One region of the Limnohabitans sp. Rim8 genome, then DNA from elsewhere that is predicted to be linked to it. Evidence: riboswitches for the same ligand, from Rfam matches in the RefSeq annotation. Region 1 holds a riboswitch; the other holds the start of a gene.

Region 1 (15,989 bases):
GGCCCTTCAATGTTCGGGCCGACTTGGCGGATCAGCAAGTCTGCTCGACGGAGATGCAGAACAACACCCAATGGCGCTACAGCGTGGTCAAGCAGACTTGCGAGTCGGCCAGTGGGCTTTACGTGATGGACGAACAGCAGGCTGGCAACATCATTTCTGGCTCGTTTTTGTTGCAAGGGCCGGGCCTGACCGATTTGCAAATGGCCAGTCTGGTGGAGCGCAGGCTTTATGGACTGTCTGGCGTCAGCAAAGCGCCTGTTGACTCAACGCCTTGGCAGTGCTCAGAGCAAAGGGTCAAAGTACCCCACGGCCTGACAGTGCAGCTGCACGCTTGTCGCCGGGCATTGACCAAGTTGCCCAATTTGAACGAGTACCGCTTTAGGTACACGCCCTTGGTCAGGGGACCTAACGCGCTGGTTGTGGCCATGGGACTGGACGGATTTGACGATGCTACGGCCAAAGCTATCCTGAAAAAGTCCATGTCCAGTCTTGCCTTTGATGCCAACTTTGACAAGGCCAAGCCATGAACGTGCGTTCGGTTTCAGTATCCGCTGCCAGCTTGGTGCTTGCGTTCATTGGCATTACCGTTTGGTATTACCAAAACTACACCTTGCAGAACACGGATCCGGCGTTTTTCACCAAAAACTTGACCGATCGTTTTGCCATCATGAGCGCATGGGTTGCGGCTTGGTCATGGATCAGCCACGTTGCAAGTGGCCGCGCCAAGGTCAGCCAACACATCGCTGTGACGGCTGCAGCAGGAATCATCGACTTGTGCTTGCTGATCATTGCCATGCCATGGTTGTTTTTTGCAATGGCTTGGCCTTGGCCACATGAGTTCAATAACATCACACGCGCGGTGCTGATCGTCTTGCTTGGCTTGCTGCAACTGAGAATGGCTTGGGGCTGGTTGAACAACCGCATGGTGTGTCTGTGGGCCATGGCGGGCTGCATAGCACTGGGCTATGTGGGCCTGAACAATTGGGCAGACCAAAACGGTACCGAGGCTTTGAATGAATTGCCCTATCAGGTCAACATCTACCCTGCTTATTGGGTGGCCCCCGCAGAGCCCAACTTGGATCGGGGGTTGGATGAGCTCTGGAAAAAGGCCGGATGGGGCCAAGTCAAATAGCCACCGCTTTTATGAAACAAACCGGCTCAAAGCGGCAAGCAATGTGCTGTGGACTTTTGATTTGAGCGATTGAGGCGCCATCACTTCCACCTCCGGACCAAATCGCATGATGTCGCCAATCAATTCGCGATCGTCCGAATAAGGAATCATCAGAACAAAGCTGCCATCTGCCTCAAAGCTGGACTTTTGATTGGGATGCCAAACCTCTCGCGAGACCCATTGCGACCTTTTGGGAGAAAACTTTAAAGTTGCCCATGTGATGGTTTTGCCAGAAAAAATTCCGTATCCAGCGCCCATGGCGGCATGTAGGCTCTCTTTCGAGACCTTGATTCCGTCATCGTTCAAGGCTTCTAGATTTTCAATGGCGTCGATCGAGAAACTGCGCAAGCCCTCTCGCAGATGGCACCACGAATCCAAATACCAGTTGTCGCGGTAATGAACCAAACGTAAGGGTGAAACCACTCGCTCAACTGTGACGCTGGTGTGCCGATTGCGGTGCAGAATTTTGATGCGCTTACCGATCAAAGTAGCTGCAGCCACGCTTTCAAAAAGCTTAGGGGGCAAAGTGCGCTTTTTGGACTGCAGCAAGAGAATTTTCATGCCAAAACTTTGATTGGCGAAACCCAGCTCTTCTAACAATTGCGCCAAGCGACCCTGAATGGGCTTGAGGGTCGACGCCAAAACGGTGGGCTCGAGCTGAGACAAGAGATGCTCAATGGACACCAGCGCTAACAGCTCATCGTGGGTAAACCATATGCCCGGCAACTCAGCCACTTTTTGAGACGGACTGAGCCTGTAACCGCCGAGAGCTCTGTCGTAAACGATGGGCACGTTCAGCTGGTCGCGAAGTTTGGCAATGTCGCGCTTAAACGTGGCTGGAGAAATTTCCAACTCGCGTTGCAATTCAATGGCAGAAATGGCTGTGCGTCCGCTGAACAAACTCTTGTACCGATACAGCCGTGCAACTTCACTCATGATGCTTGATCTCTTTTTTATGTTGTTTATTTAATTGAGAGGATCATTTCATTCGACAAGCTCATCCTGTAAGCCTGTTGAAGCTGCCTTTTTCAAGTGTTAGCTGTATGTGCGACCAGCGGAAAAAGCTCATGACGTGAGCCAACCACCCCAATTCAATCTTTGCAAGCTCATGCGGTGAGCTTTTGCGGTTGAAGGTCAGTTCAAAGACTGGGTTAATTCACAGCTTGATGGGCTCTTGTGTTGAGCTTGCCAAAGCAAAAAATGATGTGACTTGAGCGCACCCGTACGTTCAAACAATCCATCAAGTTTTTAAAGGCAAGAAAAATGGCTTTACCTCCCCTCCTCGTCCACAAGCACCGCACTCCCCAAGCGTCATCAGAAAGGCGGCTGTCAATTGGCTTGATGACTTTGTTGGCCGTTGCCTTATCGGGTTGTGCTGTTCAATCACCCCCCATTTCAAGCATTGAAGCTCCACAGCCAGTTGCGATGCAAAAAGCTGCACAACAAGCGGTTTTGGCAGCTGCCCCAGCTGTACCGACACTCAAAAGAAAAATTGCCCTTGGCCGCATCAGCAATGAAACGAGCTACGGACAGTCCTTGTTGCGGGACAACAGCGGAGACCCACTGGGTAAGCAGGTCACAGACTTGATGAGCAAAGCTTTGACGTCATCAGGCGGCTATCTTGTATTTGAACGGCCTGACATTGGTCGATTGCAAGCTGAAAGCAGACTGACCGATACACGCTTGAATTTGGTTGGTGTGGACGCTTTGATCATTGGGTCACTGACCGAGTTTGGTCGTAAAACTGTGGGTGCCACGGGCTTTGTGTCTTCAAGCAAGCGACAAGTTGCGTTTGCCAAGATTGACATTCGCGTGGTTGAAGTCAGCACGGGGCATGTCTTTTTTGCCACCTCTGGTGCCGGAGAGGCATCTACCGAAACGGCATCCACCTTTGGGTTTGGCTCACAAGCCAGTTACGACGGCACCCTGAACGACACCGCCATTCGTCAAGCGGTCAGTGAAGCGGTCAATCGCTTGACCGTAGAGATGAGCTCGCGCCCATGGCAGACCAGTATTTTGAAGCTCGATGGCAATCAGCTCTTTTTAGGGGGTGGTCGACTGCAAGGCATCAAACCCGGCATGCAATTCAGTGTCCACACACTGGGCGAGCAAGTTAAATCCGCCCAAACAGGCACGACGGTGACGCTGCCTGGTCGTATGGTGGCCAGCGTTCGAGTGGACAGTTTGTTTGGTGACAACGAGCTCAACGAAGGCTCTGCTGCCACTGTGATTTCGGGTTCATTGGCTGGCTTTCAAACCAATCAACTGACCGTTCGTTTTGATGGAGCCAAGTAATGACAAAAAAACCTGATTTCAAAACTTTCACGGCCAACAGTCTTACCAGGTTGGCCATGACCGCCACGCTTTTGGCGGCCTTACCTGTTTTGGGCATTTATGGGTGCACTCAAATGCCAACGGAAAAGCAAGGTGTATCAGACATCCGCCCACAAATTTCATTCAAAGCAACTGATACACAACAGCATGCGGCTCGGGTGATCGTCGATGGGCTGGACATGGGCTCTTTGGGCTCATATCTGGATGGTATCGCTGCTCTGCGCATTATTTCCGGAACACACCAATTGCGTGTGGTTCTGGGCAGCCAGATTCTTTTGGACGAAAAGTTTTATGCCGGTGACGGCGTCAACCGCACTTTCTTAATTCAATAAGGCCAAAAATGATTTCTCGAATTCTTTGGATACCAACTTTGACAGCCCTTGCGCTTCTGACTGGATGTGCTGCGCCTGGTCTTTACCAATGGGGTGGCTACGACCAATCGCTTTACGCAGGCTACAAAGACGTGACAAAAATGGAAGCGCTTCGGATCAAGCTTGAAGCGCACGTGGGCGAAATGGAAAAGTCAAATGCGAGAGTTGCACCCGGTTTGTATGCCGAATTGGGCACCCTGTATTTGAAAGCTGGCGCAACTCAAAAGGCCATCGACTTCTATACCAAAGAGCGTAACGCGTGGCCTGAAAGCAGAGTCTTGATGACCTCTTTGATTCAAAACCTAGAACGCAGGCAATCTGCAGCAAGCGGGACAAAACAATGAACAGCACAAAGTCTTTCTCAGGCAAATTTCTGTATGTACTTGCCTTGAGTGCGGGCCTGTTGTCACTGACTGGATGTGTGACTCAGCCTACAAAACCTGATCAAAGTGCACTGGTCGCTGCGGCACCAAGATCGATCTTGATCGTACCAACCATCAATCGATCTCTGGACGTGGACGCGCCTAACTATGTCTTGGCGTCTCTCCCCATACCGATTGCTGAACGTGGTTACTATGTCTTTCCAGTCAACACCACCAAATTTGTACTGGAACAGGAAGGTTTTTATGAGGCTGATCGCATACACGAGCAGCCACCGGAGTCATTGGCAAAGCTCTTCGGTACGGATGCGATTCTGTATGTAGCTATCAAACAATGGGATGCAAAGTTCGCGGTGTTCACTACTGTTGTGACCGTTGATTTTGATTACCGTTTGGTCAGCAAAAACGGCGTGGAATTATGGCGTGACAACAAGCGCATGCAATACCAGCCTCAAAACAACAACAACGCCATGTCTCCCATGGCAGCGTTGGTGACTGCTGCGATTAACGCAGCCGTTACCCGTGCTGCCCCCAATTACATGCCCTTGACGCAACAAGCAAATCAAGAGGTGTTTGTCACCGGACCCAACGCTTTGCCCAATGGACCATACCGGGTTGTAGAACCGGGCAAGAGATAAGCAGTCATTTCCGGGTGGATTTGATTTTTTGCTGATTCACAAGTCAAACACCACCACTTCTGCCCTTGCGCCCAAGCGCATCGGCAGCAAGGATGTCCCTGCGCCTCGAGAAACAAACAAAGAGCATCCAGGGACATCGTAAAAACCTGCGACAAAGCGGCCACTGCCCCGGGGCCTGATGGGCGCCCAACCGCCCACAGCAAACTGCCCGCCGTGCGTATGACCCGCAAGGCAAAGGTCAAACCGTTGATTGGCCATGCGTTTGGCAACATCAGCTTTGTCAAAGAATTCCGGTGAATGTTGGACCAACACAGTCAATGCGTCTTTGCTTGGCGCGCGAGTGTCGAGCAACTGCAGATCTGGCTGGCCTGCTGTGTCGTCGTCCAAACCCATGACGACAAGGCTACGGCCACCACGCGAAAAAGTCCACCGCTCGTTGAGCAAAAGCTGGCCACCCGAAGAAGCCAGCATGCTTTGCAAGCCGAGGAAATCCAAGCCGCTCCAGTGCTCCCAATTGCCCGGAACCAACAATACCGGTACAGGCGCGAAGGCCCGCACAAACGATTGCAGCATCGGCAGCGCATCGGCACGGTCAACCGCATCGCCCGACAAGATCACGACATCAGGCGCAAGCGCAAAGAGCTGTTCAGCTAGACCTTGTTCATGGGCACCAAAAGCCTTGAGGTGCAAGTCTGAAATTTGAACCAAGCGGATGGGCTGCAGATCGGCAGAGGCGCGCAGGTCGTGCCGGACAACAACAACTTGCTTTGCCCCCAAAGATGCTGAAACAGCAAAAACAGTAAGTAAGGCTGTGACCAAAACACCAAGCCAAAGAATGCGGGGAATTTTCATGCAGTCATCTTGCCGCAATTTAATTGATGGCCACAAATATAGGCGAATAGATCAGAATCAGTGATGAAACAAATGGATGGATTCATGAAACACGCGATACCCGCTGAGCTTTTGCAGGCCTTCAACGAGACCGAGTACATCGTTCACTACGAACGTCCTTTCACCTTGCACATTGGTCAGCCTTGCCCTGAACTCAAAGCGCTCATGGCCGAGCACAACGCCTTGAGCGCGGTCTTCATCACTGCCTGGAATCCGTTCAGCCAAAACCTGCCAGCCAAAGAAAACATAGCGCGCCAAAACGAGCTCAAAGCCAATCTCAAAAGGCGCGGCCTGATCTGCATTGATGGCATTGGCAAACACCCTAGCAACAACTGGCCAGGTGAGGCCAGCGTATTAGTACTGAACCTGGATCTGGAAGCAGCTAAGTCACTGGCACGGCACTACGAGCAACACGCGTTTGTCTGGGTTGTCAGTAGTGGCTTACCAGCGTTGATAGACCCGCAAAACCACTAAAAATCAGTACCTGGGAAATACACCCTCGCATGCATTCGAAACCAAGCCCTGCCCCTTCCTGACCAACTCACTGACTGTGTGACCCATCTTGATGTGCTTGTCTGTTTGCTCTTTTGGCGTTTCACCAATTTTGGTCATGGCCTTGGGATTTAGTCGCATCTGTTCTCCGATACGCCATAGCTTGGAACTGGGTTCATTTCGCTTGAACGTGTCATGTGCTTCAAGAACGTCCAGGTTCAGCTTGATAGCTTCGGGTGTGATGCGGCTTTTGTATATTGACCAAGACTTGGGTGCCGAAGAAAGCATGCCGCTTTGCCCCTGAAGCAGTCGCATCTGCTCAACCAGAAAACTGACCTCATCACCAACCAGTTCCGCCGGTGTTTCATCATCGGCATCCAAAGTGATACGGCAACTGGATGTTTTTCGCTGTGCTACTACTAAGCGCACTTTGAATGTGGCAATGCTGCACCCAAAGTTTTGGCAACCACGTTCGTGCCACCACTCACGCAATGTCAAATGTTCCAAGCAACCAAAGAGCTTGAAGGTATTGGCTGCACCCTGTGAACCAAAGATCCCAGTTCGGCAGTTCTGAATGTACTGCTTGGACAGCTTCAGACATCGAAACCAGACTTCCAAGTAACCGCCATAAATGAATGGCTCACTCCCAGCGGCGGTCATGCCACCCGAAGCAATCGCCTGCATCAATGGCTTTCCACCATTAGCAGATATCTGAGTTTCCAACTTCATTTTTTCGAACCCCTCGAAAAAAGGAACTGACTCCCTGTCCCAAAACCTAACCTCAGCGTGTCGCACCAATCCTGGTCGACGGAACCCATGGTTATGAAATTTAACAGGAGTTTGAAATGAACTTAGAAAACGCAAACAGCGCCCCTCTCACGGCTAATGGAGTTGCCGTCGGACTCACAGCGCAAGCCTCATCTGTGGATGAATTCTCATTTGGTCTTTTGATGAACCGCGCATTGGGCGGCTCGGACAAGCGTCGACCCAGTGACAAAAGTGCCAACGAAGTACAAGTGGACATGATTTTGGGACAGGCTCAAAACCTGGCCAAAATGAATGACCAGTACGTAGAGACCTACGTAGTGCGAGGCACCAAAGAGCTTTATGCCCTGCTGGGAGCAATCTACAGCTATGCCCTGCAAATCAACGAATCCGTTTTGAAAGATCACATCCTGCAGCGCATGCGCGAACGCCTTGAGAGCGAACACGACGTCAAGACACAAGCCAACACACCTTGGCTCACCACTGTGCTGCGCTTCATCTTGCCCACAGATCGTCAAACGGCCTATACCTACTCAAAGGTTTTGCAGGTGGCACACGACGAGAACTTGGCTGCGCAAGAGCTTCCCAACTACATCAAAGAGCGCGGCGGCATTGCCAAAATCACCGCCACCAAAGAAGACGCGGAAGCAGCCAAGGCCGTGAAAACTCACAAAGAGGCCAAGACACAGATGTTGCGCAAGATCCTGCTGGCAAATGCCAAACAAGCTCAAACGATTGTGCAAGTGGATGACAAATTTGTGTTGAACACAGTTGAAGAGGGAAAGAAGGAAGGCACCTTCGAGTTTGCCGTCTGTGTCAATCCTATAGGTCAAGAGCGACGTGTTGTGCGCTTCATCAAATTGAACGAAGCCATGGAAACACAGATCTTGAACATGGTGGCAGAAGCCAGTGTTTCCGACGATTTGGCGACAACACAAAACAACCTAGATGTCTTGCGCGAAAAACTGGGCATCACATCTGGCTGGGGCATGCAACCTGGTGACAAGGGCTATCAGCCTGCCGGACTGCCTGCCCTCAACTCTGCGGTTCAGCCGGAAGCCATGATCAATGCACCTATGAATTCTTCGATTGCAGGCGTCACGGTCAAGGAAGCGATGTTTTAACTATACGCCAGATCCCCAGACTGGATCGGCTGGGGATCTATCAAAACCAAAAGGAGAACCCAATGAGCGATTTTTTAGGACCCCATGGCAAAGCCACTGTGATCTTGATGCGAGCACACTTTGACTCTGAACTTCCAAAATTGAAGGACTTGAAAAAGCTTCTTCATATTCCAGATGGACGGTATTACAAGAGTGGTGGGCGGAACTATTCATCAACGCATAGGCTCGAAAGGCTGCTAAACGTTTTGAGCGAAATCAGAGGCGAGGAACGTGACTGGCAACGCTACAGCAGTTCCGACTATTTGATAACTGTTGCGCAGGTGCACTCGAACTTATTCATGACTCTAAAGTATTCGGCACAGGTTGTTGACGGCTTCAATCTTACAGATGCATGCATGGACGAGTTAGATCGATTGATGAGCGCATACAGCAGTGTCTGCTCCATGAAAAGCGACGTGGAAAACATGTGGTCGACTTTAGAGAGAAACAAAGAGAGAGCCATCAAGGTTGGAATTTCAGACACCACTATCCTGAATCCAAACATTCCGAATTTGCAAAGTATTTTGCATGGCTATGGTGACGCCGAGTATCTGAAAGCAACCAGTGAACTTAAAGACTGGTATGAAAAGTACCGCTGGAAAGTCGGAGCTCCCAAGTCCACATCTTCATCTGACGAACCTGAAGATGAGACTGAAACTGTGTGATCAACGTCCTGCAAATGGTTGTCAAATTTGCAGGACGATTTTCTAAGCCAATGATCGTCTAAAAGCCACAGATCAACCAGAGCCCTGCCGCGATAGGTTGACTGGTCAGCTGTTCAGAAAACAAACTTTATGAATTCAGCAGAGAAATTGACATGCCACGCGCCATTGAACCTGACTCACACGAACGGCACAGGTCTGTGCCCATCAAGGAAACTATCACACGAATTCCAGGTTACCCACGCAAGCTGGTGATCTTCAAAATTCCAGCGTCCAGCTACTGGTGGGTCAGGTATTACGCCGAGAGCCACATCTTCAAACGCACCACCAAGACCGAAATCAAGCGTGACGCGTTGGAAGCGGCCAAGCGCTTTTACGACGACATAACCATACGCATAAGAGGTGGCAATTTTGAAGGCTTACCGATTGAGGTCAACGCCGCAGAAGTTGTGACTTTCGCCAAGGCCACCAAGATGCTGATGGACAGTGAATTGGCCAAGCTCAATCGCAGCCAGCTTTCCAAGATCAGTTACGACAACATGCAGCTGCGCTACGACAAACACATCCTGCCCTTTTTCGGCCAAACGGATGTGCTCAGCATCAACTACAAGATGCTGGACGAATTTTTGCAGAAGCTCTCCAACCAAGTGCCTAAGCTGAGTGTTTCAACACTGGGTGCCTACATGGGTCTCACGCGCAAAGTTTTGCAGCACGCGGCCAGACACAGCTTTATTCAGCACATTCCCGAATTTCCAAAGGTGGGCATTGAGGACAAGCCGCGAGGCTGGTTCAATGTGGGCGAGTACAAAGAAATTACCAAGGTGGCCAAAAAACTGGCTGGCAAGAAAGTCGAGTGGCGAGCACATTCAGAAGAAACAAAGGGCTCCTACTTTTGCGAGCCTGGTGGCAAGTTGGGACCTGCTGACCGATTGATCAAGCGCATCGAGATGACCAAGGACTTGGCAGACCTGATCGTGTTCATGGTCAACAGCTACATCCGCCCTACTGACATTCGCAACATGCAGCACAAGCATGTGGAGATCATTCGACGGGAATGGACTTACCTCAGGCTCAGCCTGCCACCCAGCAAGGGGCACACTTTTCCCATCACCACCATGCCATGGGCTGTGAAAGTTTATGAACGCATTAGGCGTCGACAGGTGCTTGAGCTGGGCCGTGACATCCACCCCGAGGACTATGTGTTCATGCCCGAAGCGGCATCACGCGACAACGCCATGAAACTGCTGGCAAGGCAGTTTGAAATTGTGCTGGAAGTCACAGGCTTGAAGCTGAGTACTGCTGGCGAAACTCGTACCTTGTACAGCCTTCGCCACAGCAGCATCATGTTCCGATTGATGTTTGGTCGAACAGTGGACACATTGACCCTGGCTCGCAATGCACGGACCAGCCCAGAAATGATTGATCGCTTCTACGCCGCCCCACTGCAGGGTGAGATGAACGTGGGAGAACTGCAAAGCAAGCGGCGTCCACGGCCTTGGGAATAACGGATTAGAGTTGACGACTGCTATGAAACAGTCGCAGTCTTTCGTCGCTGACTGGGGTTCTCAACAATTTTTCGCCCGGTAGTTCTTGTTTCCTTAATTAGTTCATCACAAGTCCACCATCCACGACAAGGTTCTGTCCGGTTACGCCTCGAGCCAAATCACTTAACAAGAAAACGATCGCATCGGCCATCTCCGCTGGCGTGGTGACATGGCCCAGCGGCGTGCTCTGGGCAATCAGGTCAAACACAGCGTCCGGTGTGGCTGCGCTGGCGTCTGTCTTGCGCAGGAGCCCGCCTGAGACCATGTTGACGCGAATACCTTGCGAACCCCATTCTTTGGCCGCTGTGCGGGTAAGCGCTAGCAGCGCTCCTTTAGAGGCTGTGTAGTCGTGGTAAGGAACGACAGGGTTCTGAAACAAGTTGGTACCAACGTTGACTACTGACCCTTTTCCCGCTTTGCACATGCCCTCAAAGCAGGCCTTGAGGGTATTAAGGCTACCACCGACCGTTCCCTCCAGTTGCTTGAGCATCACTGCCCATTCAAAGGCCTCGAGCTTATCGCGGGCATCACCATTGAACTGATAGTCTACGAGCGCGTTATTCACCAGACCCGTGACCGGTCGGCTCGCCCATTCTTGACCTTTTTGGATCATCTGCTGAACGGCAGCCAAGGAACGAACATCGGCTTGTACCGCCAGCGCTCTTGAACCCAATTCTTCAACTAGATCAGACGCCATGTCAGGGCTGTTGAAGTAGTTGACCACCACCCAGGCGCCTTCACGATGAGCGGCACGCGAAACCGCTGCACCTAAACCACGGCTCGCTCCCGACACCAACACCAGTTTATCTTTCAACAGCATTTCAGTTCTCCAAAAGGAAGGTTCAAGGCAGCAAGAAACCTGACCCAACAGAGAGTCAGCTTCCCTACGCTGGCATGATCCAGATCAGGTTCAAAGGGTACGTCTCAGCCCCTTAGGGCGCCCCTAGCTAATGCGCTGCATCAGACAGCACTTGTTGATTGTGGCATAGCTGCCTACCTCAGCAAAGAACTGGACATCGACGGTACTGCCCCTCCATCCAACCCACTGCATTTACAAACCACTTTACGAACCGGCGATGTGCTCCTGGTAGAAGGCAACACTCGGATCAGTGGTGCCATCAAATACCTGACCCAGTCCACCTGGTCTCATGCAGCGCTTTATGTCGGCATGAACTTCGACCCCAGTGCACCCGAAAACCACTGCCTAATTGAAGCAGACACCGTTCATGGCGTTCGCAGCACCGGACTTGAAAAATTTACAAATTTACACACCAGAATCTGCAGGCCTATTGGCCTTAGTGAGCAAGAGTGCGCCTTGGTTGCACGGGCTGCTATTGAAAAAATTGGCCATCAATATGATCTGCGCAATGTCTTTGACCTTGCCAGGTACTTGCTACCGACTCCGCCTGTACCAACACGTTTTAGGCGGCAGTTGTTGTCGCTTGGAAGTGGAGATCCCACTCGGGCGATATGCTCGACGCTTATTGCACAAGCTTTTGAAAGTATTCGCTATCCCGTCATTGCTTTGGACTCAGCGTCATCAAAGACAACAACTGACTCAAAAAGCTACTCGACACAACTATTTCACCCGCAACGATTCAAGCCGAAGCATCATTCGCTGCTAACGCCCAGAGACTTTGATGTGTCGCCCTACTTTGCAATCATCAAGCCTACTGTTGAGTGCGGGTTTGACTTTCGCAACCTCGAGTGGATTGAATGAGGGCTCTGGTGAATTTGGTCATACATTTGACGAGTCTACCAATGGAAAACCCATGTGTGCATTTAAACTAACCTGATAATGAAGTTGCTGCCCACAGATCAGCATCATGGTCAAACACAAAACAAACATAGCTTTTGTTTCAACCACAGTACACAATGAGCCAATGAGCAACTACCAAGAAACCAAAATAGCTGCTGACGGCTTGCATTACAAGATCAAATAAGGTGGTTCGCTCTTCAAAGATTCTTCCAATGGCATGACCATCAGTTGCTACAAGTGCGGGCTGCACAAACCCAGGTCCATAGGCATGTTCCGGATATTGATCAATTAACGCATGTTCATGTGCGGCGAGTGCATGCCGTCCAATTCTGCATAAGGCAGTGCTCCTTTGCAGCTGGCACCCGTGCGGGCATCAAAAAAGCCCTACAGCGCGTTTTTAGTCAGGTTCGCTGGGCTGGGTAGCTGGAGTCATTTCAAAACAAACGTAGCGTTTTTTCAAGCCGAGAACAGCGCCTGCTGCGTCTGCGCAGAGGCAAAAACCAATGCCGCATTGACACCATGTTGGTGTCAATGACAACAGATTGAATTGGGGGTGTTTGACTGTTCCGAAATCTATGAAAAGACATCGAAAAATCTATGAGAAGTAGTAAACCCGGACCATACTACTTTGAACACAAGAAAAAGCACCTAGATTTTCATCTAAGTGCTTGATTTCATTGGGAATTTTTTGGTGGGCGATGCAAGTTTCGAACTTGCGACCCCTGCAGTGTGAATGCAGTGCTCTACCCCTGAGCTAATCGCCCTACGCCGTTTGGCGAAGAACGCGATTATGACATGAAAACAAGCTCCATTTTCTGTCAATCACACGAAAAGTGCAGCCCCAAGAATGGTGTTTATCCATGCAGGTGGCTCATGCCAACTGCATTTGTCGCCACACGGTTTTGCCACCACTTGACTTGTCAAGTTGCTGCAGCACCTCTTCATGCGCAGCCACCTCTTGTGCGTTGGCCGACAACACGGGCAAGACAAACTGACTCAGATCCGTAGCGATCACCACAGTCTTGGAATCGCTTGGCGCATCGCCTGCATCGATCAGCAAGGCCTCTTGGCCCCGCGTCATGTTGATGTAAACATCGGCCAGCAACTCGGCATCGAGCAAAGCGCCGTGCAAGGTGCGACCTGAGTTATCCACTTCAAGGCGGTCGCACAGTGAGTCCAAGCTGTTGCGCTTGCCAGGGAACATCTCCTTGGCCATGGCCAAGGTGTCAATCACACCACTGACATAAGCCTTCAAAGGCTTTTTACCCACACGTTCCAGTTCCTTATTCAGGAAACCCACGTCAAAGGCCGCGTTGTGGATGATCAGTTCCGCATCGGCGATGTAATCGAGGATTTCATCGGTCAGCTGTGCAAACTTGGGTTTGTCGCGCAAAAACTCGTTGCTGATGCCGTGCACCTTGAGCGCGTCTTCATGGCTGTCGCGCTCGGGGTTGAAGTAAAAATGCAGATTGTTGCCGGTGAGTTTGCGGGCGAACAGTTCCACACAACCCAGTTCAATGATGCGGTCGCCGCCTTCGGCCGATAGGCCTGTGGTTTCGGTGTCCAAAACGATTTGGCGCATGGCTTGCAGCTCCAGCTCAGTGCAGTTCTTTGGCGTGGTTGACGGTATAGCGCGGGATCTCGATCACCAAATCGCTTTTGGCCACAAAGGCCTGGCAACTCAGGCGTGAGTTGGGCTCAAGGCCCCAGGCACGGTCGAGCAGGTCTTCCTCGGTTTCTTCCATCTCATTGAGGCTCTTAAAGCCCTCACGTACCACCACATGGCAGGTGGTGCAGGCTGCGCTCATGTCGCAAGCGTGTTCGATGTTGATGTGGTTGTCGAGCAGTGCTTCGCACAAACTGGTGCCTGCAGGCGCAGTAATTTCAGCACCGCTGGGGCAGTACTCTGGGTGGGGCAAGATTTTGATGACGGGCATAGGTGTCTTCCAGATTCGAAGCAGTGTGGGCTTTTACAAGGCCTGGATGTTTTGTCCAGCCAGCGCTTTTTGGATGCTGTGGTTCATGCGTTCAGCGGCAAAGGCCTCGGTACCCTTAGCCAGAGCCTGGGTGCAGTCTTCCAAAGCTTGGGCGTCTTGCTCGGTTTGGATTGCAGCTTGCAGCGTGGCCATCAACGCGTCGATGACGCTGCGCTCATCTGCTTGTAACAGTTGACCATCGGCGGCCAAGGCGCTGCGCGTGGCCAGCAGCATGCGGTCAGCGTCCACGCGCGCCTCGACCAAAGCTCGAGCTTTCATGTCGGCTTGGGCAGTGGTGAAGCTTTCTTGCAGCATGCTGGCAATTTGATCATCGCTCAAACCATACGAGGGCTTGACGTCGATACGGGCCTCGACTCCACTGATTTGTTCTTTGGCACCGACGTTCAACAGGCCATCGGCATCCACAGTGAAGGTCACGCGAATGCGGGCTGCGCCTGCGGCCATAGGCGGGATGCCACGCAGTTCGAATCGGGCCAGACTGCGGCAGTCTTGCACCAGATCGCGCTCACCCTGCACCACATGCAGCGCCAGCGCGGTCTGACCATCTTGGTAGGTGGTGAAATCTTGCGCCATCGCGGTGGGGATGGTCTGGTTGCGCGGGATGATGCGCTCGACCAGGCCACCCATGGTTTCGATGCCCAGCGAGAGCGGGATCACATCGAGCAGCAGCAATTCGCCAGCGGCGTTGTTGCCCGCCAGCTGGTTGGCCTGGATGGCCGCACCCAAGGCCACGACTTCATCGGGGTTGAGGTTGTTGAGGGGAGCTTGGCCAAAAAAGTCGGCCACCGCCTGCTGGATTTGCGGCATGCGGGTAGAGCCACCCACCATGACCACACCTTGCACGTCTTCTTTGGCCAGTTGCGCATCGCGCAGCGCTTTGCGCACAGCCGTGACGCAGCGGGCCGTCAAGGCTTGAGTGGCTTGCTCGAAATCGGTGCGGCTGAGTTGCACCGACAAAGCACCAGTGGACAAAGCCACATTGAGGCTGGTCTTCTCTGAGCTGGTCAAGGCCTCTTTGGCAGCACGGGCAGATGCCTTGAGCAGTGTTTTGTCTTCGGCAGTGACGGCTTGCAAGCCAGGCTGCTGGACCATGGCAAAGTCGGCCAAGGCTTGGTCATAGTCGTCGCCACCCAAGGCCGAGTCACCCCCGGTGGACAACACTTCGAACACGCCTTGCGTCAGGCGCAAGACCGAGATATCAAAGGTGCCACCGCCCAAATCGAACACCGCGTAAACACCTTCGCTCGCGTTGTCTAGGCCATAGGCAATCGCTGCTGCCGTGGGTTCGTTGATCAAACGCAACACGTTCAAGCCCGCCAACTGGGCGGCGTCTTTGGTGGCTTGACGTTGGGCATCGTCAAAGTAGGCAGGCACGGTGATGACAGCACCATACAAGTCGTCGTTGAAGGTGTCTTCGGCACGGTACCGCAAAGTGGCCAAAATCTCGGCACTGACTTCGACAGGTGACTTGGGGCCTTGCACCGTCTGGATGGACAGCATGCCTTGCTCGCTGGTGGAAAACTCATACGGCAGCTTGCTGCGGTCGACGATGTCGTTCAGGCCACGGCCCATGAAGCGTTTGACCGAAGCGATGGTGTTGACCGGGTCGGATGCGGCAGACTGCACTGCTTCAAAACCGATCTGGCGACCCTGCCCGGGCATGAAACGAACCACAGAGGGCAAGATGACACGGCCATCGTCATCGGGCAAACACTCGGCCACGCCGCTGCGCACCGAAGCCACCAGCGAATGCGTGGTGCCCAAATCGATGCCAACGGCAATGCGGCGCTGGTGGGGGTCGGGCGATTGGCCCGGTTCGGAA
Region 2 (15,989 bases), on a different contig from region 1:
GCTCGACTCCTTGGGCAAAAAGGTGTTCCCCAAGCACATCGACATCGAAGAGGACCCTTTCATCTTGCGCGGCAAAGGCAGTTCGCCCTTTGACGACGAAGGCGTGCGCTCGGCGCGCCGCCAAGTGGTCAAGGGCGGCCGTGTGGAGGGCTACTTTTTGTCGAGCTATTCGGCCCGCAAATTGGGCATGAAGACCACGGGTAACTCGGGCGGTTCGCACAACCTGTCCATGACTTCGCGCCTGACACAACCGGGTGACGATCTCAACGCCATGCTGCAAAAGTTAGGCACGGGCTTGTTCGTGATCGAGCTGATGGGCCAGGGGGTGAACTACGTGACCGGTGACTATTCACGCGGGGCCAGCGGCTTTTGGGTGGAAAACGGGCAGATCGCTTACCCGGTGCACGAGATCACCATCGCGGGCAACCTCAAAGACATGTTCATGGGCATCGAGGCGGTGGGCGCTGACACCTACAACATGGGGGCCAAATCCACCGGCTCCATCTTGGTCAACCGCATGAAGCTGGCAGGCAGCTAAGGCCTGCCGCGCTGTGCAGGCCGAACTTTTGGCGGCACTGGCCGCTTTGTCGTGGGCGGTGGGCAGTTTGTTTTCGGCTGCGGCCTCCAGCCGAATGGGTGCGTTTGCCTTCACCCGCTGGCGCTTGTTTTTTGCGCTGACCTTGCTGTGGGCGCTGGCGCTGTTCACCGGGCAATGGCGCAGCTTGGATGCCTCAAGCGTGGCCTTGCTGGCCTTGTCGGGCTTGATTGGCATCTTCATTGGCGACACCGCGCTGTTTGCCTGCATGAACCGTTTGGGGCCCCGCCGCAGTGGCGTGCTGTTTGCCACACATGCCTTGTTCTCGACTTTGCTGGCCTGGCTGTTTTTGGGCGAGACCCTGTGGGGTTGGACTTTGGTGGGTGGCAGCTTGCTGGTCTCGGGCGTGATGGTGGCGATTGTGTGGGGCCGCCGCGAGAGCGAGACCCATGCTTGGGAAAACACCCAAGGGTCTTTGTGGACAGGTGTTGTGCTGGGGCTGGTGGCGGCCTTGTGCCAGTCGGTGGCCACCTTGATGATCAAGCCCTTGATGGCCTCAGGGGTGGATACGGTGTCGGCTTCGGCGGTGCGCACCTCGGCCAGTTTCTTGGCGCACTTGGCGCTGCTGTGGGCCGGGGCTCAAGTGGCCAAAGTGCAAAACCCGTTGGATGCGAAGACCTTGTTCAACACCTGGGCCAGTGCCGCGGTGGCCATGGCACTGGGCATGACCTTGATCTTGCAGGCGCTGCATACCGGGCAGGCCAATTTGGTCGGCATTTTCTCATCACTCACCCCCATCTTGCTTTTGCCGTTGCTGTGGGGTGTGTACCGCCGGCGCCCAGCTTGGGGGGCTTGGGGTGGGGCGGTTTTGGCTGTGGCCGGGGCTGCGCTGATTTTGCAGGCCTGATTGCCTTCAGAGCCCATCCATCAGCCCCCTTGGCGCATCAGCCTGCCAGCGCCGCCTTCACCGCTGCGGACACTTGGCCCATATCGGCCTTGCCCGCCAACTGGGCTTTGACGGCGCCCATCACCTTGCCCATGTCACCTGGCCCTTTGGCACCCAACTTGGCCACGATGGCCTGCACGGCCGCTGTGACTTCTTCGGCCGACATGCGTGCAGGCAGGTAAGCCAACAACACAGCCATTTCGGCTTTTTCTTTGTCGGCCAAGTCCTGTCGAGCAGCTTGTTCAAAAGCGGCGATCGAGTCCTTGCGCTGTTTGATGAGTTTGTCCACGATGGCCACCACGGCCACATCGTCCAGTTCGATGCGCTCGTCCACTTCCTTTTGCTTCATGGCCGACAGCAGCAAGCGGATGGTGCCCAGACGTTCGGCGTCTTTGGCCCGCATCGCGGTTTTCATGTCTTCGGTGATCTGTTCTTTCAGGCTCATGAAAGGCTCCAAGAATGGCAATTTAAAAAAGGAAATCAGAAACAACAAAGCCCGCCTGAGCGTCCTCCAGCGGGCTTGTTTGCAGACCTTGTCAGGTCGTACAAATCAGAAGATCAATACATCTTCTTGGGCAACTGCATGCTGCGCACGCGCTTGTAGTGGCGCTTGACGGCGGCCGACTTCTTGCGCTTGCGCTCAGTGGTGGGCTTTTCGTAAAACTCGCGGGCACGCAGGTCGGTCAGCAGGCCGAGTTTTTCGATGGTGCGCTTGAAGCGACGCAGGGCAACGTCAAACGGCTCGTTTTCTTTCACGCGGATGGTGGTCATTGAATCAAAGTTTCCAAAAATGTGCCGGCTGCGCAAGCAAGGGAGATCGGGCCCTTGAAAGCCAGTTACGGCGGATCCCCGTCACGAACTAGTATTTGGCAGACGGGGGTTTGCCAGCAAAGCCTGTGATTATAGCCATGAAATCCCAAAATTCAGGCGTTATTGGCCTTTGAAAGGGGTAAAGCACCCTCTGCCAAGGCCTCTGCGCACGCATGGCCACTGGCCCAGGCCCACTGAAAGTTGTAACCGCCCAGCCAACCCGTCACGTCCATCACCTCGCCAATGAAGTAGAGGCCCGGTTGTTTGGACTCCATGGTTTGCGATGACACATCGCGCGTGTCCACCCCGCCCAACGTGACTTCGGCCTTTTTGTAGCCTTCACTGCCCGTGGGCGTGAGCGTCCACTTGGACAGTGCTTCGGCCAGTTTGTGCAAGGCCTTGTCGGGCACATCGGCAGCAGTGCGTTGCAAGGCCGGCTCTTGGCTCACCCAGGCTTCGGCCAAGCGGCTGGGCACGAGGGTGGCCAGCTCGTTGCCCAACAACTTTTTGGAGCGCAATTTGGCCTCTTGCAGACGCTCTGGCAGGTTCATGTCTGGCGCGAGGTTCAGGCGGATTGGCGTGCCTTCTTGCCAGTAACTCGAGATTTGCAAAACGCCCGGCCCGGACAAGCCCCGGTGCGTGAACAGCAGGTCCTCGTCAAAGTGCATTCGGGCCTTTTTCTCACCCGTCTCGATGCCCACGGGCAAGGCCAGACCGGACAATTGTGCATAGGGCGCCCAAGCGGCGCCATCAAAAGTCAAGGGCACCAGCCCGGGGCGTTGCGCCACCAGGCGCAGGCCAAACTGGCAGGCGATGCGGTAGCCCCAGTCGCTGGCGCCGATTTTGGGGATGGACAAGCCGCCTGTCGCCACCACCAAAGACGTGGTCTGCAGGTGGCCATCGCTGGTGGCAAGGGTGTACCGGGTGCTTTCACCCGAAGGTGCAGGTTCACCAGGTTCGGCTTGTACCGATTGGACGCTGCAGCCTGAGCGGATGTCTACGCCGCCTGCGGCACACTCGGACAGCAGCATGCGGATGATGTCTTCGGCCGTGTGGTCGCAAAACAGTTGGCCTTTGTGTTTTTCGTGGAAAGCGATGCCGTGTTTTTGCACCAGATCGATGAAGTCTTGCGGTGTGTAGCGCGACAGTGCCGAGCGGCAAAAGTGCGGGTTCTGGCTGATGAAGTGCTTTTGCGGGGCCGATGCGTCGAGCAAACGGTTGGTGAAATTGCAGCGCCCGCCGCCTGAAATGCGGATTTTTTCGGCGATTTTGTCGCTGTGGTCAATGACCAACACCTTCAGCCCGCGCTGGCCCGCCAAGCCCGCGCAAAACAAACCGGCAGCCCCGGCTCCCACGATCACCACATCCCATGTACTCATGGCGAAGGAGTGTAAGGGGGCAAGCGCCCACAACCCACGACGTCTGCAGGATCAGGCGACCCGCTGCACCGAGGGGTTGGAATCAACCCGTTGCCAAGCCCGGGCCCCTTGCACCACATCGCCCACCACAATGATGCTGGGGCTTTGCAGTCGTTCGCTTTGTACGTTATGCACCAGTTCACCCAGTGTGGTCAGGACCTCGCGCTGCGTGGGCAAGCTGGCGTTTTGCACCACTGCCACAGGCGTTTGGGCAGGCAAGCCGCTGAGCAAGCCCTGGCAGATGTGCTCGAGGCTGCTCACGCCCATGTAAATGACCAGCGTGAGTTTGGCCTGCCTTGCGGTGGCCGCCAGTTGGGGCCAGTCGGTGCCGCTGTCACCAGGTTTGGCGTGGCCTGTGACGAACACCACGCCGTGGGCGTGTTCACGGTGTGTCAGCGAAGCGCCCAAGCTGCTCAGGCCCGCCAGGCCCGCGGTGATGCCATTGACCACCTCCACATCGATGCCGGCGGCACGCAGGTGCTCCACCTCTTCGCCGCCCCGGCCGAAAATGAAGGGGTCGCCACCTTTGAGGCGCACCACGCGTTCTCCCTCGTGCAGGGCGTTGATCATCAGTTTGTCGATGAAGGCCTGAGGCGTGCTTTGGCAGCCGCCACGCTTGCCGACGTGGACAATGCGTGCGGTGGGTGAGGCGTGGGCCAAAACAGCATCGTTCACCAAGTCGTCCACCAGCAACAAGGTGGCGTTGGCAATCGCTTTGACGGCTTTGAGGGTCAGCAGTTCAGGGTCGCCAGGACCGGCTCCGACCAACGTGCAGCGGGAGGCAAAGTGAGGGCTCATGTGCGTTCAAAAATCAGATCAGTCAATCAATCGATCCAATTTTCTGATCTAACAATGCTTGCGCCAAATACTTTATTGGCATAAAGCAAATGACGCAGGCCGTTGGCGGGCCCAGCTGTGGCGACCTTCAGGCGGCTTGCATGCCGTGTTCTTCTTTCAAGGTTTTGCACGCTGGCGATGTCCAAAACGCCAACAAAGCCCGCATGGCTTCGGTCTGGGTGCTGCTGGTCGCCACCGAGCCCGAAAACGTGGTGGTGATTTGTACCGCCTCGGGCAGGGGGCCCAGCACGTTGATGCCTGCCACGCCCCGCATCTCGCTGAGCTGTTGAAAGCCCAGAGCCACTTCGCCTTGTGCCAGCAGGGCGCCCACAGGCACGCCGGGTTGGGCTTGCACGATGCGGTCTTTGATCTGCTCGGTGATGCCCCAGACCTCAAATTGCTTGGCCAATTGAACGCCACTGGGGCCGGTCGAAACCCCCAAAGATGGGGCAGCCAAAATGGCCGCTTTGAGGGCCGCTTCGGTCGAAATGTCAGGCAGCGCTTGACCTGCAGGCACGGCAACCGCCACGCCCGACAGCACCAAATCCGCCCGGCTGCCGGTCAGCACATGACCACTGGCAATCAGTTTGTCGATGGCGTCGCTGGCCAGCACCACGCCGTCAAAAGCCTCACCCGCCTGGACGCGTTTGGCCGCGTCAACCCCGCCCACCGATTCAACCAGAACCTGCACATCCGGGTTGTGCTTTCGGTACAGCGCCACCAAGTCGGCCAGCAGCGGTTTGGTGGCCATGGAGGAAATCAGTCGGAGTGTGGTCATAGGGGGGCAGGGGTTGATCGAAGTAGGGCGGAGGATGCGCTGAGTCATGGATTATGGCCAAGCGGCAAGCCATCTGGGGTGCCCCGCTTAAACTACAGAGCATGCAAATTTTGGGTATCGAATCCTCCTGCGACGAAACCGGTGTGGCCTTGGTCGTGACCACAGGCGATGCTTTGCCGCGCCTCTTGTCGCACGCACTGTACAGCCAGATCGAGATGCACCAGGCCTATGGCGGTGTGGTGCCCGAGCTGGCCAGCCGTGACCACATTCGCCGTGTGCTGCCGCTCACCCGCCAAGTGCTGGCCGAGGCCGGTGCCACCTTGGCCGACATCGACGTGGTGGCCTACACCCGGGGCCCGGGTTTGGCCGGCGCGCTCTTGGTGGGTTCGGGCGTGGCCTGTGCACTGGCGGCCTCTTTGGGCAAGCCGGTGCTGGGCGTTCACCATTTGGAAGGCCATTTGCTGTCGCCGTTTTTGAGCGTTGACCCGCCTGAGTTTCCGTTCATTGCTCTGCTGGTGTCGGGCGGTCACACGCAGCTCATGCGGGTGGACGGTGTGGGCCGTTACGAATTGCTGGGCGAGACGATCGATGACGCCGCAGGCGAAGCCTTTGACAAATCGGCCAAGCTCATGGGCTTGCCTTACCCCGGTGGCCCAGGGTTGTCGCGTTTGGCCGAGCAGGGCAACCCGGCGGCCTACAAGCTGCCACGGCCTTTGCTGCACAGCGGCGATTTGGATTTTTCTTTTGCCGGTCTCAAAACAGCGGTGCTCACCCAAAGCCAAAAAATTGGCCCCGCCGCGCATACTGAAGGCGCGCCCGAGCGGGCTGACTTGGCGGCATCCACCCAGGCGGCGATTGTCGAAGTGCTGGTTAAAAAATCGATGACTGCACTCAAAACCACCGGCATGAAGCGCTTGGTTGTGGCAGGGGGCGTGGGGGCCAACCGCGAACTGCGCGCGCAGCTCAACGCTGCTTGCGCCAAAGCGCAGGTGCGCGTGCACTACCCGGAGTTGCACCTGTGTACCGACAACGGCGCCATGATCGCCATGGCCGCCGCTATGCGCTTGCAAGCCGGCACTCAAACCGCCGAGGCGCGTTACAGCTTCGATGTGAAGCCGCGCTGGCCGCTGCACGATCTGGTCGGCTCTTGATGCGCCTCGACGCAGGCTGAACAAGCCCTGCACGAATACGGGTTAACCCTAGTTTGCGCCACGCCACTGGTTACACTCCGCTTCTTTTTTGTGTGTGCCGGTTTCCGGTTCTTTTTTCCATGCATTCATTGCTCTTTATTTCGCGCCGCACTTGGATGGCAGGTTTGACTGCCTTGTGTTTTGTTCCCGTTTTAGCGCTGGCCCAAGCCCAGACCCCCGCGCCCATCAAGCTGGCCATGATTGAGGGTCTGAGTGGTCCGTTTGCCAACACCGGCGAAGCGGTGGTGCGCAACATCGCTTGGGCGGTCGAGCGGGTGAATGCGCGAGGAGGCGTCAAAACGGCCCAAGGCTCGCGTTTGATGGTCCTGGAGCGTTACGACAGCAAAGGGCAGAGCGAAGAGGCTTTGTCGGCCCTCAAGTCGGCGATTGACGATGGTGCCCACGTGGTCTTGCAAGGCAACTCATCGGCCAACGCGGCAGCTTTGATCGACGCGATCAACAAGCACAACGAGCGCGAGCCGGCCAAGCGAGTCTTGTTTCTGAATTACTCGGCGGTAGACCCGATTTTGACCAACGAAAAATGCAGCTTTTGGCACTTCCGATTTGACGCCCACGCCGACATGCGCATGGCGGCTTTGATGGAGGTTCTGAAAGGCGACACCATGGTCAAGTCGGCGTATTTGATCGGTCAGGACTACAGCTTTGGCCAAGCGGTCTTGCGTGAAGCGCGCAGGCAACTGGGGCTGCAACGGCCTGACGTCAAAATTGTGGGTGATGAGCTTCACCCTTTGGGCCGTGTCAAAGACTTTTTGCCTTATGCGGCCAAGATCAAAGCCAGTGGCGCACAGGCTGTCATCACCGGCAACTGGGGCAACGACTTGACGCTCTTGGTCAAGGCCGCGCGTGAAGCCGGATACGAGGGCAAGTTCTACACCTTTTACGGCAACGCTTTGGGGGCGCCCGCTGCCATTGGCGAATCGGGTGTCGACCGGGTGATTGCCGTGGCCGACTGGTTGCCCAACGTGCCGGGTGCGACCAGCGAGCAGTTTTACCAGTCGTTTCGGCAGCGCTTTCCCAAACCGTCTGAGGACTATGTGCATGTGCGCATGCAACTGATGATCGAGGCCTTGGCCCAAGCCTTCGAAAGGGCAGGGAACACCGAACCGGTGGCCGTGGCCTTGCAACTCGAAAAAGCCCGTGTCAGCATCGCTGGACAAACAGGCACGATGCGGGCCGAGGACCACCAGTTCCAGCAACCCTTGGTGGTGGGCGTGATGGCCAAGCAAGGCACACCCGGCGTGCCCTTTGATGTCGAAGGTTCGGGTTATGGTTTCAGGGTGGTGCGCCAAATCAAAGCTGAGCAAGCCCGCATGCCCAGCACCTGCAAGATGGCGCGCCCCAGCGGCGCTTGAGTCTGGCCCGACCGACATGACCTAGAATCCACCGTCCCTTCAAAAGGGACATCTCATCATTTTTATCAACCCGTCGCCAGGGGAGTTCCGAAAGGAGCTGAGATTGCGTCTGTCTCGACGCTGACCCTGGAACCTGATCCGGCTCATACCGGCGGAGGAAGCGCGACATGCTGTACGCCACTGCGGCCGCAATCTTTGCGGCACTTGTCTTTTTCATCTGGGTCGCCCTGCGCGACCGAACCCCTGTGGCCAGTCTTGACGACTACCTCACCGCCAGGGGCTCGCAAAACTCTACGGCTTTGGGCTTGTCATTTTTGGCATCCGGCATGGGTGCGTGGATTTTGTTTGTCCCGCCCGAGATCGGCGCGTTTGTAGGGCCCATCGCTTTGGTGGGTTACGCGCTGTCTGCGGCGTTGCCGTTTTTGCTTCTGGCTTGGTTAGGGCCCGCCATTCGCCAACAAATGCCCCAAGGCCGCACCATTGCCGAATTTGCACAAGAACGTTTTGGCCAAGGCTTGCGCCTGTGGGTCACAGCTTTGTCGATCTTGTACATGCTCTGTTTCATCACCGCCGAGCTGACAGCGATTGGCGCCATCACGGGTTTGCTGTCGCAGTTGCCCGGCAGCGTGGTCATCGTCGCCGTGGCGGTGACCACCTTGATCTACACCACATGGGGCGGACTGCGTGCCAGCATGGTCACCGACCGGTGGCAGGCTTGGTTGCTGTTGGCGCTGCTGGGCATCGTGATCGGTGTCACGCTGTTCAGCTTGCCCCAAAACGCCGTCACACAGCCGTGGCCTACAGCGCCGATTGAGGTGTCCATCAACGTGGCTTTGACACTGCTGATCGCTGTCACAGCCGCCAATATTTTCCACCAAGGTTATTGGCAGCGTGTGTGGTCGGCACGCAGCGACAAAGAGTTGCGCAAAGGGGCTTTGTTGGGCGGCCTGCTCACCCTGCCGGTGATGTTGGCCATGGGCGCTTTGGGCATGCTCTGCATGGCCATGGGCAAGAACCCGGGCTCTCCACCCATTCCCTTCTTTGCCTTGTTGTCCGATGCACCGTCTTGGTTGGCTTTGCCCGTGCTGGTGCTGGCTGTGGCCTTGGTGGCCTCATCGGTGGACACACTGCAAAGCGGTATTGCTTCTTTGGTGGTCACGGCCCGGCCACAAGTTTCGTTGGGCGCTGCCCGCTGGATCACCGTGCTGCTGATGCTGCCCGTGGTGTGGGTGTCGCTGCAAGGTTTGTCGGTGCTGCGCCTTTTCTTGATTGCCGATTTGCTTTGCGCCACCGCGGTGGTGCCGGTTTTACTGGGCCTGTGGCAGCGCATGACACCCACAGCGGCCATCGCAGGCGCGGTGGCGGGGCTGTTGGGCGCCGTGTTGCCCGGCTGGGTCAGCGGGGGCAGTTTGTCTGCAGGCCTTTTGGCGGCCAGTTTCCCCACCAGCGTGCCCACCCTCGCCCCGTTTGCCGGGGCCTTGTTGGCCTCAACCATTGTGAGTTTGGTGTTGGCTGGGTTGCGGCCTCCAACGCACAAGCGCTTGGCTTGAAGCCGGCCCACTTGATCAGGGTTTAACCCTAGCCACGCTCGGGCGTGGGTTGCTGGTGTTCGTTTGAAAAATTGATTAGCATGCTAACTATTGCCGGTGCCACTGGGGTGCCGGTTGCTCAAACCTGACCGTCTGGCCACCCATGGGGGTGCTGCCGGTCTGTCACATGGAAAGCCTTGCGCCATGCAAACTGCTGAAAACTACATCCACGGTCAATGGGTCAAGGACTATGCTGCCCAAATGCGGGGTGACTCGATCGACCCAGCTACCGGTGAGGTGGCGGCGCATTTTGTGGCCGCTACGGTGCAAGAGGTTGACGCAGCCATTGCCAGCGCCCGTGCTGCCTTTGAGGGCACCTCATGGGCCCAGCAACCCAAGCTGCGCTCCGATGTGCTGCGCTTGTTTGCAGACCGTTTGGAGCAGAACAAGGCGCAAGTGGTGCAGACCTTGGTACAGCTCAATGGCAAGTTGCAGCGCGAGGCCGAGGGCGAAGTCATGGCCGGTATATCTGAGTTGCGTTACTACGCCGGACTGGCGCGCAACCTGTTCGGGCGTGTGATCGAAATGGAGCCGCAGGTCTATTCGCACATCGAACGTGAAGCCATCGGTGTGGCTGCGATCATCGTGCCATGGAACGCCCCTGTGACTTTGTTGGTGCGATCTTTGGCCCCGGCACTGGCAGCGGGGTGTACGGTGGTGATCAAGGCCGCACACCAAACCGCGTTGGTGCATGCCCAGGTCATGGCATGCTTGGTGGCCGATGAGCGCATTCCGGCTGGCGTCATCCATTCATTTGTGGAGCAGGGCAGCGAGGCCACGCAGCACCTGTGTGCGCACCCCGAGGTGGACGTCATCAGTTTCACCGGATCGACCCATGTGGGCAAACAAATTGCCTTGTCAACGGCTAAGAACCTGACCCGCTTGTCGCTGGAGTTGGGGGGCAAAGCACCGGCCATCGTGCGTGCCGATGCCGACATTCCCGCCGCTGTGCGCGGCATCGTTGCTGGTGCGTGCGTCATGGCCGGGCAAATGTGCACGGCGATCAGCCGTGTGCTGGTGCACGAGTCGATTGCCGCTGATTTTTCGGCCCAACTGGCGCAAGCCCTGTCCAGCGTCAAGGCCGGCCCGGGTCATTTGCCGGGCTCGGCCATGGGGCCCCTGATCGACGTGCGAAACCGGGACCGTATCTTGGGTGAAGTGCGTTCGGCCAGCCCAGACTGTCGCATTTTGTTGGCCGGTATGGTGCCCACCGATACGCCGCGCGGTGGTGCTTTCATCACGCCGAGTTTGGTGGCCACGCAAGACCTGAGCAGCCACTATGTGCAGGACGAAATCTTTGGCCCACTCATCACATTGGAACATTTTGAGTCGGATGACGATGCGGTGCACCGCGCCAACGCCACCCGATACGGTTTGGCCGCTTCTGTGTGGACGCGGGATTTCCGGGCGGCCCGCAACGTGGCGCGTCGCATCAAGTTTGGCAACGTGTGGGTCAACACGCACAACCGCTTGTTTGCCGAAATCGAAACCGGTGGCTACCGCCAAAGCGGATTCGGTCGTTTGCACGGCGTGGAGGGCTTGAACGACTTCATGGAAACCAAGCATGTGTTCATGCCTTGTAACGACTGATCGCGCCAATGACTTCGCCGACAAACGCCACCCCACACAGCACCACGGCCCGCTTTTTCTTAGAAGGTTTGCAAGAAACGGGCATCCGTTATTTGTTTTCCAATTTGGGAACCGACCACGTCACCTTGATTGACGAAATGGCCCGCTTGCAAGCCGAAGGCCAGCCCATGCCGGAGGTGGTGCTGTGTCCGCACGAAAACGTGGCCATCCACATGGCGGGTGGTTATGCGGCCGTGACAGGGCAGGGACAGGGCGTCATGGTGCACGTCGACGCTGGCACTGCCAATGCGGCCATGGGCATGCACAACCTGATGCGTGCCCGTTTGCCGGTCTTGCTCATGGCGGGCAAATCGCCCTATGCCTTGCACGCCGAAGTGCCCGGTGCGCGTGACAACTATGTGCACTATGTGCAAGACCCCTTTGACATCGCTTCTTTGGTGCGCCCCTACGTCAAGTGGGAGTACAACCTGCCTTCTGGTGTGGTGGCCAAAGAGGTGGTGCGCCGCGCGCACAGTGTCATGCACACCGAGCCTGCCGGCCCGGTTTATTTGACGCTGCCGCGAGAGACCTTGATCCAGCCTTGGGCGCATGAACAGGTCAAGTCTTACTCGGCCGAGCGTTATGGCGCGGTGCGCATGGGGGCCTTGCCTGCCGAAGCCACTTTGCAAATCGCGCGTGAACTGATGGCTGCCGATAACCCCTTGGTCATCACCTCTTATTTAGGACGCAAGCCTCAGGCGGTGCACGCCCTCGAGGCATTGGCGCAGTTGTGTGGCATCCGCGTGGTGGAGTTCAGCCCGAGTTGGCTGTGCATGTCGCGCGACTCGCCTTGCTTTTTTGGCTTCGACCCGACCCCACTCTTGCCGCAGACCGATTGGGGTTTGTTGTTGGACATCGATGTGCCTTGGTTGCCGCACCAGACGCGCGCCAGAGAGGACACACGCTGGGTGCATATCGATGTTGACCCCATCAAGAAAGACTTCCCGAGCTGGGGTTTTGCCAGCGATGTGCGCTGGCCAGCTGACTGCGCCCAAGCCTTGACAGACTTGCACAAGGCAGTTGTGGCGTTGGCCGATGAGGCTTTCCACCAGCGTGTGGCCCAGCGCATGGCCGCATGGCCCGCGCAGCACAAGCAGCGTTTAGGCAAGGTGGCGGCCGCTGCCCAAGAGCCTGGCCAAGTCGATGCCTTGAACCCTGCATGGGTGTGCGCTCAAATTGGCTTGCAACTGCGCCCTGACGATGTGGTCATCAACGAAGCCATTCGCAACTCACCCGCGGTGTTGCAGCAAATTCCGCGCACGCAGCCGATGAGCTTTCTGGGCGGTGCGGGCGGTGGCTTGGGTTACAGCGCTGGCATGGCGCTGGGCGTCAAGCTGGCCAGGCCCCATGACCGGGTGGTGCACATAGAGGGCGATGGCGGTTTTCATTTTTCAACCCCCACATCGGTTTATGCGGTCGCGCAAGCCCAAGGCTTGCCGATCTTGACCGTGGTGCTGGACAACGGCGGCTGGCAAGCCGTCAAAGAAGCCGTGCTGCGCGTGCACCCCGATGGGCCTGCGGCACAAGCCGGTGATTTCCAAGCCCGACTCAAGGGTTCAAAACGTCAATTTGAACAAGTGGCCCAAGCCTTTGGTGCGCATGGTGAGCGCGTCTCTCGGCCAGAAGACTTGCCTGCGGCCATCGGCCGCTGCCTGCAAGCCTTGGACCAAGGTCGAGCAGCCTTGCTGGTGGCTTCGGTCGCCAAGATTTGATTTTCATTGCCCATAAAACAGGAGACAACCCATGAAAACTCGTTACAACATGCCTTCACGCCGTCAGCTTCTGGCCACAGCCGCCTTGTCTTTGGCCGCATCGTTCGCTGCATTGGCCCCGGCTTTGTCCTGGGCACAAGCGGCTTGGCCGAACAAACCCGTGCGCATTGTGGTGCCCTATGCGCCGGGTGGGGCCAATGACATTTTGGCCCGCGTGGTGGCTGAAAAATTAGCGCCCTCTTTGGGACAGCCCGTGTTGGTTGAAAACAGACCCGGTGCTGGTGCGGCCATCGGAACCGAGTTTGTGGTCAAAGCGCCGGCCGATGGCTACACCTTGCTGATGGCGGCGAGCGGCCCGATTGTCTTCAACCCAGCTTTGGTGGCCAAGTTGAGCTACAACCCCATCACCGACTTGGTGCCGATTTCGATGGCCGGCTCTTTTCCCATGATTTTGGCCGTCAATGAGGCCTCACCCGCCAAGACCTTCAATGAGTTGGTGGCTCTGTCCAAAGCCAACGCCGACAAAACCAACTACTCCTACCCCTCGGCATCCTTTCAGTTGGTCATGGAGTTGGTCAAAGCCAAATCGGGTCTGAGAGCCCTCAACGTGCCCTATCAAGGCAGCGCCCCATCCATCAACGCGGTGCTGACCCAAGAGGTGCAGATGACCTTGATCGACTCTGGCCCGATTGCGGCTTTGGTCAAGTCGGGCAAGCTGCGTGCCTTGGCCGTCACCTCCGAGCAGCGCCTGGCCAGCTACCCGCAGGTGCCCACACTCAAGGAGCAGGGCATCGATTTGGCGGTGAACTTCTGGAGTGGTTTGTTGGCTCCGGCTGGTACGCCTGCGCCCATCGTGAAGCGCTTGCAAGAAGAGATGGCCCGCATCATGGCCTTGCCCGATGTGGTCGAACGCATGGCCAAACTCGACATCCGTCCGGTGGGTGGCACCAGCGCCGAATTCGCGCGGACCATTGCCACCGAAATTCCTTTGTGGACCCAAGTGGCCAAAGACAACAACATCAAGGCCCAATGAGCATGCCAAAGCGCATCGCCATTGCCGGGGCGGGTATTGCAGGTCTGACCACAGCACTGGCTTTGCTCCAGCAGGGCTTCAAAGTCGATGTGTTCGAGCAAGCCTCGCAACTGGGTGAGCTGGGTGCAGGTTTGCAAATTTCGCCCAACGGCTCTCGGGTTTTGCAGGCGCTCGGCCTGGAGTCGGCTTTAAAGACCTGTGTCAGCCAAGCGCAGGGCAAAGAAATCCGGATGTGGAACACCGGCCAGCGCTGGAAGCTTTTTGACTTGGGCGAAGACTGTCTGGCCCGCTTTGGTGCGCCGTATTGGATGGTGCACCGGGGTGACCTGCACCGGGTGCTGGTGGATGCCTTCAATGCCCGCTCGGACCAGCCTGTTCGCTTGAATGCTCGGGTGGTTGCAGCCCACAGCACAGATTCTGAGGTGAGCTTTGAGTTGAACGACGGCTCGCAGCACACCGCCGATGGATTGCTGGCGGCCGACGGGGTGCATTCTGTGCTGCGCGAGCAATTGCTGGGAGAGGACAAGGCACAGTTCACCGGCTTGCTGGCTTGGCGTGGCTTGGTCCCGGTGGAACGTCTGTCCGTGCATTTGCAAGCGCAGGTCGGGACCAATTGGGTCGGGCCGGGGGCACACGTCATCACCTATCCGGTGCGCGGCGGGCAGCTGATGAACGTGGTGGGCATCATCGAGCGCGAAGGATGGCGCAGCGAATCCTGGAACGAGCGCGGTACCCACGCTGAGCTATTGCAAGACTTTGGCCACTGGCATGCCGATGTGTGCGAGTTGATGTCGGCCATCGAGCAACCTTTCAAGTGGGCCTTGCTGGGCCGCACCCCGCAACCTGGCTGGGCGCAAGGCCGTGTTTGTTTGTTGGGAGATGCCGCGCACCCCACCTTGCCGTTTTTGGCGCAAGGGGCCAACATGGCCATCGAAGACGCTGCAGTCATGGCCCGCTGCTTGGCCTTGGACGCCTCGCCTGCCCAAGCTTTTGTGCGATTTGAAAAACTGCGCTGGCAACGCACGGCCGACATCGTCAACCGTTCTCGTGACAACGCCCAGCGCTTTCATAACCCGCAGCTGTCGGACCCTGCCAAAGCGGTGGATTACGTCAACAGCGAATGGGAACCCGAAAAAGTCCGTCGCCGCTACGACTGGATGTTTGAATACGACCCCTTGAAAGTACCGCTATGAGTCTGAGTGCCCCTGTGCTGGTGGTGGGCGCGGGCCCCGTGGGGATGACCATGGCCCTGTGTTTGGCGCGTCGCGGCATTGCTTGCACCTTGGTCGAGATGCGACCGGCCGATGCGCTGCCCGATGTCAAATGCAACCACATCTCGGCACGCAGCATGGAGCTGTTTCGCGCCTTGGGCGTGGCCGCTGATTTGCGCGCGGGTGGTTTACCTGACGATTACCCGCACGCGGTGTCTTACCGCACCAGCACGCTGGGCCAAGAAATTGCACGCATCCACATTCCCGGGCGCAGCACCCGCCTGACCGACCACAGCGGTCCGGACGGCCATTGGCCTACGCCCGAGCCACCGCACCGCATCAACCAACGCTACATTGAACCGATCTTGGCATCGCATGTGGCCCAGCAGGGTTTGATCACCACTTTGTACCGGCACCAAGTTCTGGACTTTGAGCAAACTGACGATGGGGTGAATGTGCGCATTCAAAACCTGCAGTCGCATGACGCGCCGCTGCTGCGCCTCCAAGCGGCTTATCTGGTGGGCTGCGACGGTGGCCGCTCGGCGGTGCGCAAGGCCATTGGGGCCAAACTGGTGGGCGACGAAGTGGTGCAGCGCGTGCAAAGCACCTGCATCCGAGCGCCCGATTTGATAGGGCGCTTGCAAGCGCCAGCAGCCTGGGCCATGTTCACCGTCAACCCCCGGCGCAGCGGCAACATCTACGCGATTGACGGCCGAGAGGTCTGGCTGATTCACAACTACTTGCGTGACCATGAGCTCGACTTTGACGCGGTGGACCGCGACTGGGCCATACGCACGATCTTGGGGGTGGGCGATGACTTTGAATACGAACACATGAGCCGCGAAGACTGGATAGGTCGCCGCTTGGTCAGCGACAAGTTGCGAGCAGGTCGGGTGTTTCTGGCCGGTGACGCCGCTCACCTTTGGGT

What was found. A riboswitch is a leader RNA that binds a small molecule or an ion and turns the genes downstream of it on or off. The one in region 1 is predicted to bind thiamine pyrophosphate.
Region 2: another riboswitch for thiamine pyrophosphate. It lies ahead of Q1M54_RS07180 (sodium:solute symporter); the one in region 1 lies ahead of Q1M54_RS04665 (3-oxoacyl-ACP reductase).

Annotation. Positions count from the first base shown of each region.
Region 1 covers NZ_CALPTI020000004.1:185,311-201,299, reverse strand. Annotated here, with positions in the region: gene Q1M54_RS04730 (serine protease) at 1-527, shown strand, start outside; gene Q1M54_RS04725 (hypothetical protein) at 524-1,132, shown strand; gene Q1M54_RS04720 (YafY family protein) at 1,142-2,107, opposite strand; gene Q1M54_RS04715 (CsgG/HfaB family protein) at 2,597-3,466, shown strand; gene Q1M54_RS04710 (hypothetical protein) at 3,523-3,837, shown strand; gene Q1M54_RS04705 (DUF4810 domain-containing protein) at 3,846-4,220, shown strand; gene Q1M54_RS04700 (GNA1162 family protein) at 4,217-4,894, shown strand; gene Q1M54_RS04695 (metallophosphoesterase) at 4,931-5,746, opposite strand; gene Q1M54_RS04690 (DUF3293 domain-containing protein) at 5,831-6,259, shown strand; gene Q1M54_RS04685 (hypothetical protein) at 6,263-7,006, opposite strand; gene Q1M54_RS04680 (hypothetical protein) at 7,228-8,166, shown strand; gene Q1M54_RS04675 (hypothetical protein) at 8,229-8,870, shown strand; gene Q1M54_RS04670 (hypothetical protein) at 9,023-10,372, shown strand; gene Q1M54_RS04665 (3-oxoacyl-ACP reductase) at 10,470-11,231, opposite strand; TPP riboswitch at 11,276-11,366, opposite strand; gene Q1M54_RS04660 (YiiX/YebB-like N1pC/P60 family cysteine hydrolase) at 11,367-12,131, shown strand; tRNA gene Q1M54_RS04655 (tRNA-Val) at 12,860-12,934, opposite strand; gene dnaQ (DNA polymerase III subunit epsilon) at 13,042-13,752, opposite strand; gene fdx (ISC system 2Fe-2S type ferredoxin) at 13,769-14,107, opposite strand; gene hscA (Fe-S protein assembly chaperone HscA) at 14,141-15,989, opposite strand, start outside.
Region 2 covers NZ_CALPTI020000007.1:121,691-137,679, reverse strand. Annotated here, with positions in the region: gene pmbA (metalloprotease PmbA) at 1-538, shown strand, start outside; gene Q1M54_RS07220 (DMT family transporter) at 552-1,442, shown strand; gene Q1M54_RS07215 (GatB/YqeY domain-containing protein) at 1,480-1,926, opposite strand; gene rpsU (30S ribosomal protein S21) at 2,040-2,252, opposite strand; gene Q1M54_RS07205 (NAD(P)/FAD-dependent oxidoreductase) at 2,405-3,670, opposite strand; gene cobA (uroporphyrinogen-III C-methyltransferase) at 3,722-4,507, opposite strand; gene Q1M54_RS07195 (substrate-binding domain-containing protein) at 4,635-5,324, opposite strand; gene tsaD (tRNA (adenosine(37)-N6)-threonylcarbamoyltransferase complex transferase subunit TsaD) at 5,426-6,475, shown strand; gene Q1M54_RS07185 (branched-chain amino acid ABC transporter substrate-binding protein) at 6,595-7,887, shown strand; TPP riboswitch at 7,956-8,065, shown strand; gene Q1M54_RS07180 (sodium:solute symporter) at 8,055-9,437, shown strand; gene Q1M54_RS07175 (aldehyde dehydrogenase family protein) at 9,621-11,066, shown strand; gene Q1M54_RS07170 (thiamine pyrophosphate-requiring protein) at 11,075-12,817, shown strand; gene Q1M54_RS07165 (tripartite tricarboxylate transporter substrate binding protein) at 12,849-13,850, shown strand; gene Q1M54_RS07160 (FAD-dependent monooxygenase) at 13,847-15,043, shown strand; gene Q1M54_RS07155 (FAD-dependent monooxygenase) at 15,040-15,989, shown strand, end outside.